2 regions of the Blautia sp. AF32-4BH genome follow, and region 2 is predicted to be linked to the other one. Evidence: predicted binding sites of a transcription regulator. Region 2 holds the regulator's gene; the other holds the start of a gene.
What was found. The regulator NrdR, encoded in region 2, represses ribonucleotide reductase genes. The targets are predictions, from matches to a motif close to CACAANATNTTGTG.
Positions count from the first base shown of each region.

Region 1: a site for NrdR is predicted at 4,428-4,441, ahead of DWZ44_RS03385 (ribonucleoside triphosphate reductase). Genes of this name have one in related genera too.

Region 1 covers NZ_QTVL01000002.1:137,130-148,452, forward strand. The annotation lists gene DWZ44_RS03375 (acyl-CoA thioesterase) at 1-425, opposite strand, end outside; gene DWZ44_RS03380 (O-acetylhomoserine aminocarboxypropyltransferase/cysteine synthase family protein) at 467-1,744, opposite strand; gene DWZ44_RS03385 (ribonucleoside triphosphate reductase) at 1,903-4,314, opposite strand; gene hflX (GTPase HflX) at 4,562-5,797, opposite strand; gene DWZ44_RS03395 (tetratricopeptide repeat protein) at 5,816-6,850, opposite strand; gene glmM (phosphoglucosamine mutase) at 6,847-8,193, opposite strand; gene DWZ44_RS03405 (nucleotidyltransferase family protein) at 8,298-9,218, opposite strand; gene prfA (peptide chain release factor 1) at 9,311-10,387, opposite strand; gene prmC (peptide chain release factor N(5)-glutamine methyltransferase) at 10,463-11,320, opposite strand.
Region 2 covers NZ_QTVL01000001.1:38,849-50,171, forward strand. The annotation lists gene DWZ44_RS00230 (GNAT family N-acetyltransferase) at 1-1,165, shown strand, start outside; gene DWZ44_RS00235 (acylphosphatase) at 1,193-1,498, shown strand; gene DWZ44_RS00240 (YlmC/YmxH family sporulation protein) at 1,499-1,750, opposite strand; gene nrdR (transcriptional regulator NrdR) at 1,893-2,345, shown strand; gene DWZ44_RS00250 (DUF3786 domain-containing protein) at 2,360-2,995, shown strand; gene DWZ44_RS00255 (citrate/2-methylcitrate synthase) at 3,126-4,484, shown strand; gene DWZ44_RS00260 (patatin-like phospholipase family protein) at 4,589-5,476, shown strand; gene DWZ44_RS00265 (YqeG family HAD IIIA-type phosphatase) at 5,551-6,075, shown strand; gene efp (elongation factor P) at 6,160-6,717, shown strand; gene DWZ44_RS00275 (DUF5688 family protein) at 6,987-7,898, shown strand; tRNA gene DWZ44_RS00280 (tRNA-Arg) at 8,026-8,098, shown strand; gene DWZ44_RS00285 (hypothetical protein) at 8,243-9,121, shown strand; gene DWZ44_RS00290 (pseudouridine synthase) at 9,197-9,898, shown strand; gene ligA (NAD-dependent DNA ligase LigA) at 9,895-11,323, shown strand, end outside.

The DNA.
Region 1 (11,323 bases), on a different contig from region 2:
CACTCGGCCTCCTGCTCCGGGGATTCCAGAATCAGGCCCGGGACGGGAAGTGCGCGGCCGTTCTCGTCGATGGCCACCATCACCACGTAGGCACGGTTGATCATTTTCCGAATGCCGGTCGCAAGCTCTTCCACGTACGTGTCGACGCGCACCTCCATTGAGGTGCGTCCGACATACGTCACTCTTCCGACCAGTACGACGGTGTCGTTCAGAAAAGCAGGATGCTTGAAGTTCAGATTGTCGATGCACGCGGTGGTGATTTCGTGGCCGCAGTGGCGGCGTCCCACCAGACCGGCAAGCTCATCGATCCACGCGACCAGCTGGCCGCCGAACAGACGGCCATAGCCGTTGATATGGCGGTGCATCAGAAGATACGACTGCTCTGTCTCAGAATCTTTTACGCGTTTCTCTGCCATTTCTTCCATTTTACCAATACGCTCCTTTTCACATCCTGTTTTTTGTATCTTTATACGTTCGCAAGCGCCTGATCAAGGTCTGCAATGATATCGTTCACATCCTCAATGCCGACTGACAGACGGATCAGATCCGGCAGAACACCGGCTTCGATGAGCTGCTGATCGTTCAGCTGGCGATGGGTATGGCTTGCCGGGTGCAGAACGCAGCTTCTTGCATCGGCAACGTGTGTTACAATTGCTACCATTTTCAGGCCGTTCGTGAAGCGCATCGCGCCGTCTCTTCCGCCCTTTGGTCCGAAGCAGAGAACGCCGCAGGTTCCGTTCGGCATGTATTTTTCTGCCAGCGCATGGTATTTGCTGTCTGCAAGGCCTGCGTACTCAACCCATGCTACCTTCGGGTGGTTTTTCAGGAACTCTGCCACTTTCTCGGCATTTCTGCAGTGACGCTCCACGCGCAGGTGCAGGGTCTCCAGACCGACATTCGTCAGGAATGCATTCTGCGGGGACTGGCACGCTCCCATATCACGCATCAGCTGTGCGGTTGCTTTTGTGATATACGCTTTTTTACCGAATTTCTGCGTATAAATCACGCCGTGGTACGATTCGTCCGGTGTAGTAAGGCCCGGGAATTTGTCTGCATGCGCATCCCAGTCGAAGTTTCCGGAATCGACAATCGCTCCGCCGAGCGCCATTGCATGGCCGTCCATGTATTTTGTGGTGGAATGGGTGACAATATCTACACCGAACTCGAACGGACGGCAGTTGATCGGGGTTGCAAAGGTGTTGTCGCAGATCATCGGAACGCCGTGCTCATGTGCAAGTTTAACAAACTTTTCAATGTCAAGTACAACACCTGCCGGGTTGGAAATCGTCTCGGCAAAGACAGCTTTGGTGTTCGGCTGGAATGCTTTTTCCAGCTCCTCTGCCGGCGCATCCTGGTCCACGAGGGTAGTCTCGATGCCGAATCGTTTTAAGGTAACGGCGAGCAGGTTGGAGGTTCCTCCGTAAACCTTTGCCGCGCAGACAACGTGGTCGCCTGCCTCACAGATGTTGGTAACAGCAAGCATCGTTGCCGCCTGGCCGGAAGATGTGAGCATGGCTGCCACGCCGCCCTCCAGATCGCAGATTTTCTGTGCTACGACGTCGTTCGTCGGGTTCTGCAGACGGGAATAGAAATATCCCTCCTCCTCCAGATCGAACAGTTTTCCCATTTCCTCGCTGGTTGCATATTTGAATGTTGTGCTCTGGTAAATCGGAAGTACACGCGGCTCACCGTTTTTCGGCTGCCATCCTCCCTGTACACAGATTGTGTCCTGGCTGTATCCCATAATTTTTCTCCCTTCTGTAAGTGAAACCGGTCCACCGGGCCGATTTCTGCTGTGCTCAGCGCCATAATAATACCCCCACCCGGGATGCCCGGGCGAGGGTATCACTTTTTCCTATTATAACTCTGTTTGTTCTTTCCTGCAACTATATGCGCACAGATTTAGGAGAGATATTCATCCACATATTTCTGGATATTGGAAGCATTCACAATCTTCTGCGCCTGGCCGTCCTCCACAACGAGAAGAGTCGGTGCCTGCATGATGCCGTACTGTGCGGCAAGATCCGGGTGACGCTCTGCGTCGATCACCTCATACTGCTCCTCGGCGAGCATTTCTTTTGCCATTTTGCAGTTCGGGCAGGTGCTTGTCGTGAACAGGTACATGCCGTCTTCCTCGATTTTATCTGCTGCTGCAGCGGCTTTCGGCTCTTCTTTTCCAGCGGCCTGCTCTGCCAGTTTCTCTGCTGCACCGTACGATTTCATTTTCTGCTCCGGCGATTTGGAGTGGATGATATCATATACAGTTCTGTTCTTGTACTCCTGGCGTTTTCCGTCGTTCCAGTTCTTGACCGGACGGTAATATCCCGTGATACGGCTGTAAACCTCTGCCTCTTTTCCGCAGATCGGACATGTAAAGTGCTCGCCGGCGAGATAGCCGTCGTTCGCACAGACAGAATACGTCGGGGACAGCGTGTAGTACGGCAGTTTGTAGTTCTCTGCAATCTTCCGCACAAGGGAAGCTGCTGCTTTCCAGTCCGGCAGTTTTTCGCCAAGGAACGCATGGAAGACAGTTCCCGAGGTGTACAGCGTCTGCAGATCATCCTGAATATCAAGCGCAGAGAAAATATCCTCGGTATAGTCCACCGGCAGATGGGAGCTGTTGGTGTAGTACGGGGTATCTCCCTCATGGCCTGCGGTCTTGATATCCGGCCATTTTGCACGGTCGTGTTTTGCCAGACGGTATGCGGTCGACTCCGCCGGAGTTGCCTCAAGGTTGTACAGATCGCCGTACTCCTCCTGGTAATCAGAAAGACGCTCTCTCATATGGTTCAGAACTTCTTTCGTAAACTGCTGTGTCTTCGGATCCTCCAGACCCTTTCCGAGCCATGCGGCATTTAAGCCGGCCTCGTTCATACCGATCAGACCGATGGTTGAGAAGTGGTTCTCAAACGTTCCAAGGTACCGTTTCGTATATGGATACAGTCCCTCGTCCAGGAGGCGGGTAATGACCTCACGTTTCGTCTTTAACGAACGTGCGGCAATATCCATCATATGATCGAGACGGCGGTAGAACTCTTTCTCATCTTTGGACTGATATGCGATACGCGGCATATTGATGGTGACAACGCCGACCGATCCGGTGCTCTCGCCGGAACCGAAGAATCCGCCAGTTTTCTTTCGAAGCTCACGCAGATCCAGGCGGAGACGGCAGCACATGGAGCGCACGTCGCTTGGTTTCATATCGCTGTTGATGTAGTTGGAGAAGTACGGGGTACCGTATTTTGCAGTCATTTCGAACAGCAGACGGTTATTCTCCGTATCGGACCAGTCAAAATCGGATGTGATGGAGTAGGTCGGGATCGGGTACTGGAAGCCTCTTCCGTTGGCATCTCCCTCGATCATCGTCTCGATGAACGCTTTGTTGACCATATCCATCTCTTTTTTACAGTCTTTGTACTTGAAGTCCATCTCCTTGCCGCCGACGATCGCCGGAAGCTCCGCGAGGTCATCCGGTACGGTCCAGTCGAGTGTGATGTTGGAGAACGGTGCCTGGCTTCCCCAGCGGCTCGGTGTGTTGACGCCGTAGATAAACGCCTCGATGCACTTCTTCACTTCGCCGTAGCTTAAGTTGTCCACTTTGACGAACGGCGCCAGATACGTATCAAATGAAGAAAATGCCTGCGCACCTGCCCACTCGTTCTGCATAATGCCGAGGAAGTTGACCATCTGGTTGCACAGAACCGAAAGATGTCTTGCCGGAGAAGAAGTAATCTTTCCGTTGATGCCGCCAAGTCCTTCTTTGATGAGCTGTTTTAACGACCATCCTGCACAGTAGCCGGTCAGCATCGACAGGTCGTGGATGTGAATATCCGCGTTGCGGTGTGCCTCGGCGATCTCGTCATCATAAATCTCTGATAACCAGTAGTTGGCTGTGATCGCGCCGGAATTGCTTAAGATCAGACCGCCGACAGAATACGTTACGGTCGAATTCTCTTTGACACGCCAGTCCTCTACTTTTACGTAGCTGTCCACGATCTCTTTGTAGTCTACGATCGTCGATTTCATGTTGCGGATTTTTTCCCTCTGCTTGCGGTACAGAATGTAAGCTTTTGCCACTTCTGCGTAGCCGCACTGGATCAGCACGTTCTCCACGCTGTCCTGAATTGCCTCCACTGAAATTTTTCCGTCTTTGATCTTGGACTGAAAGTCCGCTGTTACGCGCAGTGCCAGCATCTGAAGCATGTCATCGCTGAACTGCATATCTTTTGCGCCGAATGCTTTTCCAATCGCATCGGTAATCTTTTTCATCTGGAACTCTGCAATCGTTCCGTCTCTCTTTTCTACCTGAAACATGGAATCCCTCCTGTTAATTCAACCGTTTCTGCAAGGCCTTTTTAAGGTTCCACTCTTTGCAGTGTCTGAACCATATGATAGCAGAGCATGTTTCTCCCGTCAATAGTAAAAAGTACCATATCTAGTGTGAAATTTTCTAACATCACTAGATATGGTACTTTTACTTGTATTCTGTCCCTTCCATTTTTCGGCGCTGTACGGCGCTTAAAGGGATGTACTGCCGTTTTTAAGCCCGCTTGCCATACCTCTATACCCTCGGATAGATATCCTTCGGTACATAGGCTTTTACGCGGATGCCTTCCGGCAGATATTCTTCTTCGAGCAGAATTCCGTATCCGCGGATCAGTGAAATCGTTCCCGCCTTATCGTACGGATAGAGGCGCTCGATATAGATTTTTCCCTCCATCATCCACGAGGAGAGTAAATTTTTGAGGTCTTCGAGTCCCTGTCCTGTTTTGGCAGAGACCGCAAGGCTCGCGTCTGCCCGGAAATCTTTTACAACCATCGGGGCGAGAAGCTTATCCTGCTTGTTCAGCAGGGTGACGATCTTTTTGTCCTCAACTTTCAGTTCCCGCAGCGTATCGTACACGACCTGCATCTGCAGCTCCATCTGCGGATTTGACGTATCCACAACGTGGAGAATATAGTCGGCATACCGTGCTTCCTCCAGCGTACTGCGGAATGCATCGATCAGATGATGTGGCAGCTTATTGATAAATCCAACCGTATCGGTCAGCAGGATTTCCTGTCCATCCGGAAGGGTCAGTGACCGCGTCGTCGTATCCAGCGTGGAAAACAGCATTGCATCTGCCAGAATTTCCGATCCTGTCAGTGCATTTAAAAGACTGCTCTTTCCCGCTGACGTATAGCCTACGAGCGCCGCTACCGGGATTTTGGAACGTTTTCTGCCTTCACGAAGGAGCTCTCTGTGCTGGCGTACTTCCTCAAGCTCACGTTTTAACTGCGTAATACGCGTGCGGATCAGGCGCCGGTCGGTTTCCAGCTTTTTCTCTCCCGGTCCTCTCGTACCGATTCCGCCGCCGAGACGGGAAAGCGATGTGCCAAGGCCGGAAAGTCGGGACGCACGGTACTTTAACTGGGCCAGCTCAACCTGGATTTTACCCTCGCTGCTCACGGCGCGCGCCGCAAAGATATCCAGGATCAAAAGCGTACGGTCCATGATCTTGCATTCCAGTGCTTCCTCCAGCCCTTTTAACTGGATCGAGGAGAGCTCATCGTCGCAGATGATGCCCGTCGCATCGCAGGCGCGCACCAGAATTTTCAACTCCTCTAATTTTCCTTTTCCGATGTACGTTCCCGGATGAATGGCCTCCCGCACCTGCACCAGGCGGCCCTCCACCTTCGCACCGGCGGTGCTGGCCAGTTCCGCCAGCTCGTCGAGCGATTCTTCTGCGTTTGCGCCGCCGTTTTCCTGTACGCCGACCAGAATCACGCGCTCCTGTTCTTCTCTTAAATCAAACAATCCAACTTCCTCCGTCTGTTATCGGTTCTGGAGAAACGTATTTTCCCGCTGCGCCGCGGTGTTTTCCGGGTATGCTGCCAGAAAATCCGCCATCAGCGACTTCGCGGTATCAAAATCCGCCCGTTTTTCATAGGATACAATCTGGTTGAACAGCAGATTTTCCCGGTCGGAATCCTCCGCCGTTTTGAGTCCTTCCTCGATATACGAGAGTGCACTGTCCGTGTCGTTTTCCGCAAGTGCGCAGAGCGCCAGCCCGTTGTTGGCTGCCGCCGCAAAGCCATCTGTCGAAAGATACGAAGAAAACAGTGCTTTCGCCTCGTCGTTCTGACCATTGGAAAGGTAAACCTCGCCGAGCATTTCCATCGCCGCGCTGCTGCCGTCCTTCATTGCCTTCGAGAACGCTTTGACCGCCTCGTCCTGCTCCTCCAGATAGTAGTATGCACAGCCGATATTATAATAATCCTCGGTCGTTTTCGGCTCAATCTTCACTGCCGCTTCGAGGTAACGGTCTCCGTCCGCCTTCATACTGCTCTCCTGATACAGCTCGTAAATGTCAAAGCAGAGCTGATAGCTCTCCTTCGTCTCCACTGCCGCATCAAAATCCACCTTCGCCTGCTCGTAATTCTTCTGCAGGAAGTACGCGCGTCCCCTAAGGAACAGCGCATCGGCATCTGCCTTTTCTTCCTGAATATTGGTGCAGATCTCAATGGCTCCATCCAGATCTCCGGCCTGTACGCAGGTTTCCGCCTCGTAATACATGACATCGCGCGAAAACTCCGCGTCTTTGTGCTTCATGCTCGAAAGACTGCTCTTGAAAGCCTCTTTTGCCTTGTCATACTCCTGGCTTTTCAGATAAGCGATGCCGAGCGACCGGTAGCTCTCCGCCAGTCGGTCGCCTGCCTTTACGGCTCCCTCCAGCATCGCAATCGACGTTACGTAGTCCTTCTGTTCGAGCGCCTCGATGCCCTTTTTATAAAGCTTTGAATTTTTATTTTCACAGCCGCCAAGCACCATTGCCGCCGCCAGAAAAAAGATTACCAGTCTTTTTTTCATTCTGTCACAAGTCCTTCTTTATGCATCACAGAAACAACCTGGTCTACGTATTTTGCACACGTTGCGTCGTCCGGTGCTTCCACCATGACACGGATCACCGGCTCGGTGCCGCTCTCTCTTACGAGGATGCGTCCGTCATCGCCCAGGGCCTCTGCTACGTCTTCTACTGCTTTCTGTACTGCCGGGTTGGCCTTTGCAGCTGCTTTGTTTGCCACGCGGACATTCTTTAAGAGCTGCGGGTAAATCACTACCTCGGCTGTCAGGGTGCTGAGCGGGAGTTTCTTATCTATCAGCACTTCCATCACCATCAGGGAGGTCAGGATTCCGTCACCGGTCGTCGCGTGCTTGCTGAAAATGATGTGGCCGGACTGCTCTCCGCCGAGAGAATAGCCGTTTGCCATCATGTTCTCGCACACGTATTTGTCGCCGACTGCCGTCTTCTCATACCGGATACCGGCGCGGTCACACGCTTTGTAAAGACCGAGGTTTGACATGATCGTGGTCACGATCGTATCTCCGTTTAACTGGCCTTTTTCTTTTAAGTATTTACCGCAGACATACATGATCAGGTCTCCGTCTACCACATTTCCCAGCTCATCGACAGCGATGCAGCGGTCTGCGTCTCCGTCGTAGGCAAATCCGACATCGAGGTGTTTCTCTCTTACATATTTCTGAAGCTCTTCGATGTGGGTGGAACCACAGCCGCAGTTGATGTTTGTTCCGTCCGGCTCGTTGTGGATCACATATGTCTTGGCGCCGATGGCATCAAACACGCTCTTGGCTACGGAAGAGGCACTTCCGTTGGAGCAGTCGAGTCCGACTCTCATGTTTTTAAAGGATTTTGTCGGAATCGAGATCAGGTGTCCAATGTAGCGGTTCCTTCCGGCTGCAAAATCCACGGTACGTCCGATGTCTTCTCTCGTTGCGAACGGGATCTTCGGTGTTCCGTCGTCGATGTAGGCTTCGATCTGCGCTTCGATGTCGGCTTCCAGTTTCTGTCCCAGGCCATTGATGACTTTGATTCCGTTGTCATAGAACGGGTTGTGGCTGGCGGAGATCATAATTCCGCAGTCAAAGTTTTCGGTACGGACAACATAGGAAACGCTCGGGGTGGTCGTTACATGCAGCAGATAAGCGTCTGCTCCCGATGCGGTCAGTCCTGCTACCAGCGAATATTCGAACATGTAGCTGGAGCGTCTGGTGTCTTTTCCAATGACGATCTGTGCTTTGTGGTCTTTTCCGAAATACCATCCGAGGAATCTTCCCACTTTATATGCATGCTCAACCGTCAGATCAATGTTTGCTTCTCCGCGAAATCCATCTGTTCCAAAATATTTACCCATGGTATGCTCCTTTCCCCTTTCGGGCAGAAAGCGTGTCTGAAATTTTTTGCAATCATTCAAACACGCTTTTTCTGGTTATTCACTCAAATAACAAAATATCGTAATTAGTCGTACAGCTTCTCGCTGTATACGCCGTCCGCAATCAGTTTGCGGAATGCTTCTGTTACGGAAGCTTTGTCTTCCTGATACGTTACGCCGAACCACTCTGCGTCGGTCGGAAGAACTTTTACTTCTGCTTTTCCTGCGTGCAGCAGCTCGTCGATGTAGATCGGAAGGAGGTACTCGCCTTTTACATCTCCCTCTTTCTGTGCAGAAAGGAATTCAACAAAGCCTTTCTCCAGAAGATCAATGAACTCCGGCTGCAGTCCCCACATGTTCATGGAAACAAGGGAGTTTTTGTCGATCGGATCAACCGTTCCGTCTTCTTTTTCAACGCCTGCGCCCTCTGCGGTCTTTACGATGTTTTTCGTCTCGTTGACACCAGTCAGATTTCCGTTTTCATCAACGACGCAGACACCTCTTGTAACACCGCCGTTGTCACTTAAGGTGTTTCCAAGCACGAATCCTGCCATGGAGATCGGCATAACTTCATCCACATCATGCTCCTGTACAAGGTAGTCGTGCAGTTTTACGAACGGATCTTTTCCGTAATAGTCATCAGCATTGATAACAGCAAACGGCTCTTTTACAAGACCTTTGCAGGCAAGAACGGCCTGGCCGGTTCCCCACGGTTTGGTACGGCCTTCCGGTTTTGCAAAGCCTGCCGGCAGATCATCGAGCTCCTGGAATGCATATTCCACCTCTGTGATTTTGCTGATGCGGTTGCCGATGACTTCCTTGAAATCTTTCTCCAGATCCTTGCGGATGATGAAGACTACTTTGTTGAAGCCGGCTTCCAGTGCATCGTGGATGGAATAATCCATGATGATCTCCCCGTTTGGTCCTACTGGCTCAAGCTGTTTGATTCCCTTTCCAAATCTGCTGCCGATTCCGGCTGCCATGATCACAAGTGCTGTTTTCTTCATAGCGTTTTCCCTTTCTCTTTTCCCCTTTTTTCTCTTGTTTATTCTATCAACAATCGATCCTGTAGACCAATCGTGATTCGCAGCGTTTATTATTATGCTTCTTCCTGCATGCTGCTCAGCTTTGCGGCCTGATCGGCTGCAATCAGACTGTCGATGATTTCATCCAGATCGCCGTTCATGATGGCGTCCAGTTTGTATAAGGTCAGTTTGATTCTGTGATCCGTCACACGTCCCTGCGGGAAGTTGTACGTACGGATCTTCTCGGAGCGGTCTCCCGTTCCGACCTGGCTCTTTCGAAGCTCGGCCATCTCATCGTGCTGTTTCTGCTGCTCTAAGTCGTACAGACGGGCACGCAGAATCTTCAGTGCCTTGTCCTTATTCTTTAACTGTGATTTCTCATCCTGGCAGGAAATGACGATGCCGCTCGGGAAGTGGGTCAGACGGACTGCTGAGTCGGTCGTATTGACACACTGGCCGCCGTTTCCGGAAGCACGGAATACATCGAATTTGTAATCTTTCGGGTCGATCTGTACTTCGACGTCGTCCACCTCCGGCATGATCGCTACGGTCATGGTTGAGGTATGGATTCTTCCGCCGGACTCGGTTTCCGGCACACGCTGTACGCGGTGCGTGCCGCTCTCGTACTTCATCCGGGAGTACGCGCCTGCTCCGTTGATCAGAAGTGTTGCGTCTTTAAAGCCGCCGATTCCGTTTTCATCGGCGCTGGTCAGCTCTGTTTTCCAGCCGCGGCTCTCTGCGTATTTGATGTACATACGGCAGATTTCTGCGGTAAAGAGTGCCGCCTCGTCTCCGCCGGCACCTGCGCGGAACTCTACGATAACGTTCTTGTCATCGTTCGGGTCTTTCGGCAGAAGCAGGACTTTGAGCTCCTGCTCCAGCTCCTCTACGCGTTTTTTCGCATCGGAGAGTTCTTCTTTCAGCATTTCGCGCATCTCTTCGTCGGATTCCTCCTCGAGAAGCATCAGGCTCTCTTCGATGGTCTGTTTCTGTGTTTTATAGTCCTTATATGCGTCTGCGATCGGCTGGAGTTCTGCCTGCTCCTTCATCAGCTTCTGGAACTTCGCCGCATCGGCAGCGACGTCCGGCTCGCTTAACTGATTCAGTACCTCCTCGAGACGCATGAGGATATCATCAAGTTTATCAAACATAAAATGACTGCTCCTTTTTACTGTTTTCGTCTGTTTATGATGTCATTATGGTGTCAAAATTAAAATTCATTTCTGTCAGGGTTTTTTGTGCCAGATACCGGCCACCACGCGGTCCAGGCCTGCCAGATCTTTCAGAACCTGTACATCGGCAAAGCCGTGGGTTTCCATCAGCTCCCGCACTTCATCTCCCTGATCGTATCCAATTTCAAAACAGAGCTTTCCGCCCTCTTTTAAATAGCTTCCTGCCTGCTCTGTAATCTTCCGGTAAAAGACAAGACCGTCCGCACTGCCGTCGAGTGCCATCCGCGGCTCATGGTCGCGCACCTCCGGCATCAGCGTTTCAATCACATCCGTGCGGATATACGGCGGATTGCTTGCGATCACATCGAAGGTTCCCTCGATGTTTTCAAATAAGTTGCTCTTTACGAACGATGCCCGTCCGCCCGCCTGTGCGCCGTTCTTTTCCGCAACCTGTAAGGCTTTCTCGGAGAGATCCGCGCCGATTCCCGTGCAGTCCTCTCTCGTCACAAGAAGCGATATGAGGATGCATCCCGAACCGGTGCAGAGATCGAGGATCCGTGCATCTTTTGGAAGGCCGCGGAGCGCTTCCTCCACAAGAATCTCGGTGTCCTGCCGCGGAATCAGTACATGCTCATTCACAAAAAACGGAATTCCGTAGAACCACGCCTCTCCGGTCAGCTGCTGCAGCGGAATGTGTTCGCCGCGCTTTCTGACCAGCGCTTCGTACTGCTCCTGCTGTTCTTTTGGCATTTCATCTTCACTGTGTACAAAGTAGGTGCTGTGGCTGATCCCGCAGACATACTCCAGTAAAAGCCATGCGTCCTGCCGGGCTTCCTCCACCCCCTGCTTTTGTAAGTACAGAATAGCGGATTCCAGTGCAGATTTCAAGTTTTTTCTATCGTGCACACTCATCGG
Region 2 (11,323 bases):
GACAGAGTACAGACTTGCAAAGCCGGAAGAGTGGGAGGACTGCATCGAACTTGCAAACTACGTGTTCAGCACGGCACACCGTCCGCACGACTTTGAGCAGTTAATTCCAAGGGTTTATCAGGCAGGACCGGAAATGGCACGGATCCACCGCGTCGCTGTTGCGGAAAACGGCAGACTCCGGGCCGAGATTGCGGTGCTTCCGCAGCAAATGGCAGCAGGGGGTAAGCTGCTCCGCGCAGGATATGTGGGAAGCGTTTCCGTGCATCCAAAGGCAAGGGGCGAAGGCCACATGAAGCGTCTTCTTGGCGACTGGATTACGGATCTGGAAGGAACGTGTGATCTTCTGGCACTGGACGGCCAGAGACAGCGGTATGCCTACTTTGGCTTTACGCCGGGAAGTGAAAAATACACGTTTTACCTGGATGTGGCAAATGTGCGCCATACCTGGAAAAACGGGGAACTCTCCGCTTACACCTTTGCGCCGCTGTTTCCGGAAAACGGCGAAGCGGACGAAGAGGCGGCAGCCTTTGCAAAGAAGCTGAATGAGGAAAAACCGCTTTACGTGGTAAGAGAGGATGTGAAAGCCTGCCTGAAAACGTTCGGCGAGCAGGCAATTGCAATCTGGAAAAACGGTGAGCGGATCGGATATCTGGCACTTTGCGGCGGAAACCAGGTTGTGGAAGCAGAAGTGTTGGAGGAACAGGATTTCGTTCCTGCACTTGCCGCTTATTTAAAAGAAAATGCGCTTGACTCTCTTTTCATTTCCATTCCGGTGTATGAGACCGGAAAAGCAGCAGCGTTATCGGAAGTCTGCGAAAGCTTCACAAAAGAGCGCTGCGGTTCCGCGATGTACCGTATTTTCCAATTTGCAGACGTCATCGAGGCAATGCTGACCATGAAAGCAGAGACGATGGGCATCAGCGATGGAACGTGGTCTGCCGTACTGGAGGGACAGCCGCTGACCGTGACGGTAAAAGATGGAACTGTGACCGTGACACGGGAAGCCCATCCGGGGGCAGATGTACTCAACCGGGAGCAGGCGCAGGAACTGCTTCTTTCACCGCTGGCAAGTAAGGGAAGCAAGGTTCCATCTGAAATCTGGAAGAACATTCCATCCGACTGGTTCCCGCTTCCGCTGTACTGTGCGACGGCAGACGAATTTTAGGCAATGACTGTTGGGAGGCAGAGAAATATGAACGAGACAGCGAAACGAGACAGAAGAGACGAAAAAGAAGAAATCCGGTACCATGTGATTTTCTACGGCCAGGTGCAGGGCGTGGGGTTCCGTTACCGGGCGTATTATGCTGCCTACCAGCTCGGGCTGACAGGCTGGGTGAGAAACTGCTGGGATGAGACGGTGGAGATGGAGGTGCAGGGTGATGAGGAGACGATCACGGAGATGATCAAAAGGATCCGCACCTCCAGCTACATCGAAATCACGGATGCAAAATGGACGAAGATTCCGCTGGAATCGGAATTCGGTTTTCATATCCGTTGATCAGGGCTGTTTTTTCTCTTTTTCCGGAATTTCGACGAGAATGATATCGTTGCCGATCTGGCAGATGCGGTCCCATGGGATCACAAAATCCTCGCCGTGGCAGAAAAAGCCGCAGAATTTCACAGGACCCGGAAGAACGAGTCCGGTAAGATGTCCCGTTTTTGGATTGAATTCCACATCAATCGGACAGCCGAGCGTTTTGCAGGTGCAGATATTGATAACTTCTTTCTGGCGGAGATCTACAACGCGCATGCGGTGCTCCTTTTTACTGATTCCTATGGAAAAACATATGCGAAAATGTTGCTGCAGTTGACTTGAATTTCACGGAAAAATGCGTATACTGTAAAAGTAGAAAACTTTCCGAAATACTTATTTAGAAACGAGGACGAAAGATATGAGATGTCCATTTTGTAATCAGGATAATACCCGGGTTGTGGATTCACGCCCGATTGAAGACAGCAATGCGATCCGCCGCCGCCGGATGTGCGATGTCTGCGGCAGACGCTTTACGACATACGAAAAAGTGGAGACGATCCCTTTGATCGTCATCAAAAAAGATATGAACCGCGAGCAGTATGACCGCTCGAAAATCGAGACCGGTATCCTGCGCGCCTGCCACAAACGGCCGGTGTCCGCCGAGAAGATCAACGAGATGGTCAACAAGGTGGAGACGGAGCTTTTCAACGGCGAGGAACGCGAGATTCCAAGCTCTGTGATCGGAGAGAAGGTCATGCATTACTTAAAAGACCTGGATCAGGTGGCGTACGTCCGCTTTGCGTCGATTTACCGTGAGTTCAAGGACGTCAACACGTTCATGGACGAGCTGAAAAAGATGCTCGACAAATAGCGGGAGGCAAAAAAATGGAAGTGTCGAACTATATTAAAATGCGTGATCAGATGCAGGAACGTTTTCTGACATACGATCAGAAGGAGATCGAAGGAAAGTATGGCTTTGCGTTTGATGGCGATTATTTCTATGTGCCGTATCTTTTTGAAGAATGGAGAGTGAACCGCCATACCGGCGTTGTAGAGGGATCAAAAGACCATTTTCTTCATGTACATCAGGGCAGTTTCAATGAGACGCTGACGATTTTCGACCTGCTCTGCTGCGGAAAGAAGGAGATTGTGCTCGCCGGCACGTATGCGCGTACCAATTCCTTAAAGGGAACGATCAAAGGCCGCACGATTGCGTCCGGCGTTCACGACAGCCGCGCCGCACGGTATGACGGGCATGTGGAACAGCTGAAAAAAGCATGCGTTTCCCTTGGCGGAAAACCATATTTCCCGGGAGACGCTGCTTTTGTTTTTCATGTCTTTCCGTTTCTGCCGCTCGTCTTCCAGTTCTGGGAGTCCGATGAGGAATTCCCGCCGGTGCTGAAGTTTATGTGGGATGAAAACGTCCTCGATTATCTGCGGTTTGAGACGCTGTATTACGTGATGGGAGATTTCCTGGACGCACTGGATCAAGCCTTCGATGCATGTAAAACAGAAGCCTGATACCTTTTGTGAGACAAAATCTTACGAAAATTTTTCGAATGTTTATAAAAATTTCAGTATACGAATCCCTTGGTTTAATGCTATAATGAGCGAAAGTGAGTAAAAAAAGAGAAGAGAAAGGGGAATGCATATGGCTTTTAGCATGAAAGTAACACCGGAAATAGAGGAACTGACAAACATCTGTCTGGATAACTCCAAAATGGATGTTTCGCTGTATGGGCAATACGATGTAAAACGCGGACTGCGCGATGTCAACGGCGTTGGCGTCCTTGCGGGACTGACACAGATTTCAAACGTTGTGTCTTCGGATATCATTGACGGCGTCAAAACACCGTGTGACGGACGTCTGTACTACCGCGGCATCAACGTGGAAAAACTGACCCAGGGATTTTTGAGTGAAAACCGTATGGGATTTGAAGAAGTCGCTTATCTGCTCCTGTTTGGAAATCTGCCGAATGAAGAGCAGCTTAAGCATTTTAAGACGATTTTAAAACAGCAGCAGTCCCTGCCGAAGAACTTTGTGCGTGACGTTGTTATGAAAGCGCCGACCAAGGACATGATGAACACTCTGTCCCGAAGCGTTCTGACCCTGTACGCGTACGACAACCACGCAGATGATACCTCCCTTCCGAATGTGCTTCGCCAGTGCATTAACCTGATTTCTGTTTTCCCGATGCTGTCCGTCTATGGCTATCAGGCGTACAACCATTATATCAAGGGAAAAAGTTTATATATCCACAATCCGTCGAAGAAGCTTTCCACCGCAGAAAACATTCTGCTGATGCTCCGCCCGGATCAGAAATACACCCCGCTGGAGGCGAAGATCCTCGATCTTGCCCTCGTCCTCCACATGGAGCACGGCGGCGGTAACAACTCAACCTTTACAACACATGTTGTTTCTTCTTCCGGAACCGATACGTACTCCGCAATTGCAGCGGCGCTCGGCTCCTTAAAGGGACCGAAGCACGGCGGTGCAAACATCAAGGTTGTGCGGATGTTCGACGATATGAAGTCACACGTCAAAGACTGGACGGATGAGGAAGAAGTATCGAATTACTTAAGAAAGCTGCTGCACAAAGAGGCGTTCGACCAGAAAGGTCTGATTTACGGTATGGGCCATGCGGTTTACTCCATTTCCGACCCGCGTGCGCGCATCTTCAAGACCTTCGTTGAGCAGCTGGCAAAAGAAAAACACAGAGAGAAAGATTACCGGCTGTACGCTATGGTCGAGGAACTGGCTCCGAAGATCATCGGCGAGGAGCGCCATATTTACAAAGGTGTATCCGCAAACGTCGACTTCTACAGCGGCTTCGTTTACAGCATGCTGGATCTTCCGCTGGAGCTCTACACCCCGATGTTCGCCTGCGCGCGTATCGTCGGCTGGAGTGCACACCGGATGGAGGAACTGATCAACACCGACAAGATCATCCGCCCGGCGTACAAGAGTGTCAAAGATGAAGTGGACTATGTTCCGCTGGAAAACAGATAAAACAGGCAGAAGGGCCGGAGCGTGTCGGGATTTTCCGATCTGCTCCGGCATTGCTCTGTGCAGGAAGTAATGTGTCATTGTGAAAAATAGGAGAGTGCAGGAGAATGAATGAGACAAAAAATTACAGCATAACAAAATCCGGAGCAGTCATATTGGAAGGAGGGGCCAATCGCGGCGTCTTTACAGCAGGAGCGCTGGACTTTCTGATGGAGCAGGAGTATTATATCCCTCATGTGATCGGCGTTTCCGCCGGAGCCTGCAATGCGCTGGACTATGTATCGCGCCAGATTGGCAGAACGAGGGACTGTATGATTGTCACGGATGAGAAAAACCGCTACGTCAATAAGAATATCAAGACAATCGTTGAGAAAAAAGCACTGCTCGACATGGATATGGTGTTCGAACGGTATCCGTATGAGATTTTTCCATTTGATTTTGATACGTATTTTGCATCGCCGCAGACGTGTGAGCTGGTTGTGACAAACTGTGAGACGGGACGCGCGGAATATCTGGATGACCGCGAAAATAAAGAACGTCTGCTTGCAATTGGCCGTGCATCATCGAGCATGCCGATCGCCTGCCCGATGGTGGAGATCGACGGAAACGAGTACGTCGACGGCGGTGTTGCCGATTCGATCCCGATTATCCGTTCCTTAAAGACGGGACACCGAAAAAATGTCATTATTCTGACACGGAATTTCGGTTACCGCAAAAAAGAGGGAACGAGAGGCTGGGAGCTGTATGTGGCGGCATTCCGCAAATACCCGAATCTCGTGCGTGCGCTTGTAAACCGCGCGAAACATTATAACCAGGTACTCGAATGCATCGAAAAATGGGAAGAAGAAGGCTCCGTCTTTGTGATCCGCCCGGAGATACCGGCGGTATCGCGTCTCGAAAAGGACGAGGAGAAGCTGCGGGAATTTTACCAGCACGGCTATGACCAGATGAAAGCAAATTTTGAGGCTCTGCAGGAGTTTCTGAAAGAAGAATAAAGTTACTGTATAAACGAAAAGAGGATTGGAGAAAGAAGATGAGTGGAAAAAACCAGAAGAACCGGGGAACTATACTGATGCGGATGTTTTACCCGGACCGGAGAGAAAAAAGTGCCTATACGATCGATTACGCGGATCTGTACCGGAAAGGATACCGGGGCGTGATTTTTGATATCGATAATACGCTTGTTCCGCACGGTGCGCCGGCAACGAAGGAGGCGGCTGCGTTCTTTGCGTCTCTTCGGGAGACTGGTTTTTCCACCTGTCTGCTTTCCAACAATCAGAAACCGCGTGTGGCTCCGTTTGCCGATGCGGTCGGTTCTATCTATATCGAAAATGCGCACAAGCCTTCGGTGAAAAACTACCAGGAGGCATGCCGGAGAATGGGGATCAAAGAGGAGCAGGCGGTCTTTGTCGGGGATCAGCTTTTCACCGATGTGTACGGTGCAAAACGGACCGGACTTTACAATATTCTGACCGAGCCGATCAATCCGAAAGAGGAAATTCAGATCGTTCTGAAACGGTATCTGGAGCACATTGTACTGTTCTTTTATGAGCGTGATCTGGCCCGCGGCAGGATTACGAAAAAAAACAGTTGAAAAATCGGGAAAAATATTATATTATAAGATAAGCCTATGGTGCGCATTTGGCGCATCGTACTATGTTAAGGAGGAAAAATCAGAATGATTTCAGCAGGAGATTTTAGAAACGGCGTTACCCTCGAGATCGATGGTCAGGTCGTTCAGATTCTTGAATTTCAGCATGTAAAACCTGGTAAAGGAGCTGCATTCGTAAGAACAAAATTAAAAAATGTCATCAACGGTGGTGTGGTAGAGCGTACCTTCCGTCCGACTGAGAAATTCCCGCAGGCTCGTATCGAGCGTGTAGACATGCAGTATCTGTACAGCGATGGTGATTTATTCTACTTCATGAACGTAGAAAACTATGAGCAGATCGCTCTGAACGAAGAGACCATCGGAGATGCTCTGAAATTTGTAAAAGAAAACGAAATGGTTAAAGTATGTTCCTACAACGGAAATGTATTCGCAATCGAACCGCCTCTGTTTGTAGAGCTTGAGATCACCGAGACTGAGCCAGGCTTCAAGGGAGATACCGCACAGGGTGCTTCCAAACCGGCTACCGTTGAGACTGGTGCTACCGTAAGCGTTCCGCTGTTCGTAAACCAGGGAGACAAAATCAAAATTGATACCAGAACAGGTGAATATCTGTCCCGTGTATAAGTAAGACTGTTCCCGCCGTTGTCCGTCACAACTTTCTTTGTGGCGGACACGGTTTTCTAAATAAATAGAATATTCGTCTGAAAAATGGCTGATAAAGGCTGTCGGAAGCAGTCCGGGCCCGTTTTTCTCATCGTTCGAAGTTCCGCGAACCAACGAATCTCTGGCATATACAGATCTGTACAGAGGTTTTTAAGTTGTGTTTTTCGGAGCTTTTTTTGTTCCGTAAAGCAAAAATACAAAAGGCAATCAAACAGGAAAGGTGGGAAAAAATGGACTATCAGATGTTCAAAGAGCAGCTTGCCGCGCTGCTGAAAAGAAAAGCCGGCGATGATTTTGAGGTGAAGATAGAATCGGTGCAGAAGCTGAACGGTATCGAAAAAGAGGCGTTTGTCATCAGCAGAAAGAAGGACTGGATTGCACCGACGATCTACGTGGAGCTTCTGTATGAATGCTGTCTGCAGGGCGTGCCGCTTTCTCAGATTGCAGAAAAGGTACTGGAGCAGTACCGGAAAGTGGAAGCGGAGGCGAGAAGACCGGAGAAAGCTGCCTTTTTTACCAACTGGAAAAATGCTGCGCCGCAGATCTACTGCGAGCTCATTCATGCGGAGAAAAACCGTACGCTGCTCTCCGAAGTTCCGCACAGAAAATTTCTCGATCTCGCGGTCGTGTACTATTACCAGATGCGGGGAAACCGCGTGCCGGATGCGACAATTCTGATCCACGAGACGCACCGGGAGCTGTGGGGAATTTCGGCGGAGGAGCTGGATGCCCGTGCCTGGGAGAACACCCTGCGGGATCTGCCGGTGCGCACAGACAGCCTTATGGTGTATTTGAAAGAGGAGTACGGAGTAACATTTCCCCTGTTCGAGCTTGGTCCGCTGGCGGAACAGTTTTACCTGGTCAGCAACCGCAGAGGAAAGCTGGGTGCAATCTGCATGTGCTATCCCGGCGTGCTGGAGAGTCTTTCGCAGCGCTTTGAGGCAAGTCTTTATGTGATTCCGAGCAGTATCCATGAGTGCATGGTGATTCCAGATTATGATGTGTTCCCAGAGGAGTGTCTTTCCGACATGGTACGGGACGTGAATGAAAAGACGGTCAAGCCGCAGGAGATTCTGTCGGATCACGTTTATTATTACCACCGGGAAAGCGGGGAACTGACGCTGTGTGAGGAAGAAACGTAAGCTGTGTGGCAGAATAGTCTGCGAATAATTTAAGAAAAAAATGGGCGGCTGGGTGGGAAAAATACTTTACAATTGCAGGAGTCTGTGGTAAACTATCATAGTGTGGTTGAGAAAACAGATCACATCAGCGTCTGTAGCTCAGGGGATAGAGCAACGGTTTCCGGTACCGTGTGTCGGGGGTTCGAATCCCTCCAGACGCGTTTTTGCTACATGGCATGCTGCGGCGGGCAGGACCGGCGCAGGATAAGGAAAGCCCCTGCTTCGGTGTGAAGTAGAGGTTTTTTTGCTTGCTGAGCATATCAATAACTGATCCGGCGGATCAGTTTTGATGAAGGAGGAAAAATATGGCAAAACCAATGACAACAAAAGATAAAATCCGGGAATGGATTTCCGATAATCTGCGCTACATGCTTCTGATCGGAGCAATTCTCCTGATTGTGGCAGCGGTTCTTCTCATCGTTCATCTGGTGTCACCAAAAAACGATGGAAAATCGAGCGGCGGAACCGTAACAAGCAGCAGCACCGGAAACAATGTGCCGGATAAAAAGACACAGGTAAAAGCAGACAGCAAAGCAGATTCTGAGGACAGCACAGGCATTTCATCGGACGTTTCGGATTCCGCGAATGATTCCAGTGCAGATGCTTCCAGTACCGATACTGCCAGCGCGCCGGATGCAGAGGCTGAGCCGACAAGTGAGCCGGAAGCGGCAGACGATACCAGTAATACAGAGAATACCGATAATACGGCTGTCTCCTTTGCCACGGACAATGTCCCGGAAGTAAGCACCGTGCTGGAGCAGTATTACACCGCGCTCGGTGCAAGGGATATCAACGGTCTTTTTGCAGTAACAGATAATCTGACCGCGGAGGAGCAGGCGCAGATTGAGGCAGAAAGCGATGTGGAGTCATACGGAGATGTAAAGGTCTACACGATCAGCGGTCCAAGCGACGGAACGTACATCGCGTTTGTCAGCAGCAGATGCAAATATCTGGGAATCAACCAGACCCTGCCGATGCTTTCGGAGTATTATCTCTACACGACAGAAGACGGCGGCCTGAAAATCATGGATGATACTGACAGCGATGCGGCCGTAACCGAGGCTATGAAAGCGGCGCTCGAAAACGAAGAAGTCAAAAATCTGATCGAACAGGTTCAGAACGATTATCGGAATGCACTCGATGCAGATGCTTCCCTGAGAGTATATGTAGAGAGCATTCAGTAGGAACAATAGAATAATACAAAACAAAAAAAGCAGTTTCTGGTTTTTATGAAACTGCTTTTTTGGAAGGATAAAACCATGCGCTTAAACAAATACTTAAGTGATGCGGGCGTCTGCTCGCGGCGGGAGGCGGACCGTCTGACAGAAGCGGGCGAGATTACGGTAAACGGAAAACGCGCGGAAACCGGCATGCAGGTGGAGTCTGGCGACGTTGTTGTCGTGAAAGGCAAAACCGTTGTCCCGGAGGAGAAAAAAGTCTATCTCGCCTTCAACAAACCGCGCGGCATCGTCTGTACTGCGGAAAAACGGGAGAAAAACAACGTCATCGATTATCTGTCCTACCCGGTGCGGATTTACCCGGTGGGAAGACTCGATAAAGATTCCGAAGGCCTCCTTCTGATGACGAACGACGGTGCGATCGTAAACGGTATCATGCGTGCCAGAAACCGCCACGAAAAAGAATACCAGGTCGAGGTAAACAAAGAGATTACACCGGAATTTCTGAAAGAAATGGCATCCGGCGTGCCGATTCTCGATACCGTGACGCGCTCGTGCCGGATCCAGAAAACGGGAGAGCGCAGCTTTACGATTATTCTGACGCAAGGGCTGAACCGTCAGATCCGGCGGATGTGCGAAGCATTAGGATATCGTGTCACAAAGCTGAAACGTGTGCGGATCATGAATATTCACTTGAAAGACCTGAAAACAGGGGAGTACCGCCCTTTAACGGAAAAAGAATTAGCAGAACTGAAAAAGCAGATCGGGGAGGAAAAGCGATGAACGAGACAGAACGGATGAAGGAACTGGTCAAAAAGCTGAACGAAGCGGCAAAAGCCTATTACCAGGAAGACCGGGAGATCATGAGCAACCTGGAGTACGACACGCTGTATGACGAACTGCAGGTATTAGAGGAAAAAACAGGCGTAACACTCGCCGGAAGCCCGACCACAAAAGTCGGCTACGAGGCGATGGACGAACTGCCGAAAGAAGCGCACGAGTCGCCGATGCTTTCCCTTGATAAAACGAAAGATGTGGAAGTGCTCCGCAGCTTCATCGGGGATCACAAAACGCTGCTATCCTGGAAGATGGACGGTCTGACCGTCGTTCTGACGTACCGCGGCGGTACCCTCGCAAAGGCCGTCACCCGTGGAAACGGCGTGATCGGAGAGGTTGTCACGAACAATGCAAAAGTGTTTGAAAATATTCCCTTAAAAATCCCGTACCAGGGAGAGCTGGTTCTGCGCGGCGAGGCGATCATCCGCTATTCCGATTTTGAGAAGATCAACGAGGAGATTGAGGATGTCGATGCGAAATACAAGAATCCGAGGAACCTCTGCAGCGGTTCTGTGCGCCAGCTGAACAATGAGATTACGGCAAAACGCCACGTTCATTTTATGGCATTTGCGCTTGTGAGCGCTCCGGAACAGGATTTCGAAAATTCCAGAATCCGTCAGATGGAGTGGCTGAAAGAGCAGGGCTTCGAGGTGGTGGAATACAAGGTTGTCACCAAAGATAACCTCGACGAGGCGATGCAATATTTCTCCACGAAAATCGAGACAAACGATTTCCCGTCCGATGGCCTTGTCACGTTGTATGACGATATCGCCTACGGAGAATCACTCGGCACAACCGCGAAATTCCCGCGGAACGCTTTCGCCTTCAAATGGGCGGATGAACAGAAGGAGACCACTCTGCTTGAAATTGAGTGGAGCCCGTCGAGAACCGGTCTCATCAATCCGGTTGCGGTTTTTGAGCCGGTCGAGCTGGAAGGAACTTCGGTTTCCCGCGCAAGCGTCCACAACATCAGTATCATGCGTTCGCTGGATCTCGGTGTGGGTGATAAAATCCTTGTCTACAAAGCAAACATGATCATTCCACAGATCTCAGAGAATCTGACGAGAAGCGGTGTGCGCGATATTCCGGAAACGTGTCCTGCCTGCGGCGGTGCCACCCGGATTCAGATGATGAACAATGTCGAGACCCTCTACTGTACGAATCCGGAGTGCCCGGCAAAATTCATGAAGGCATTCACCCTGTTTGTAAGCCGCGACGCGATGAACATCGACGGCATGTCGGAGGCAACGCTCGAAAAATTCGTGGGCCACGGCTTCATCCGTGAGTTTGCCGATATTTTCCGTCTCGACCGCTACCGCGACGAGATTGTGGAGATGGACGGTTTCGGTGAAAAATCATACCAGAATCTGA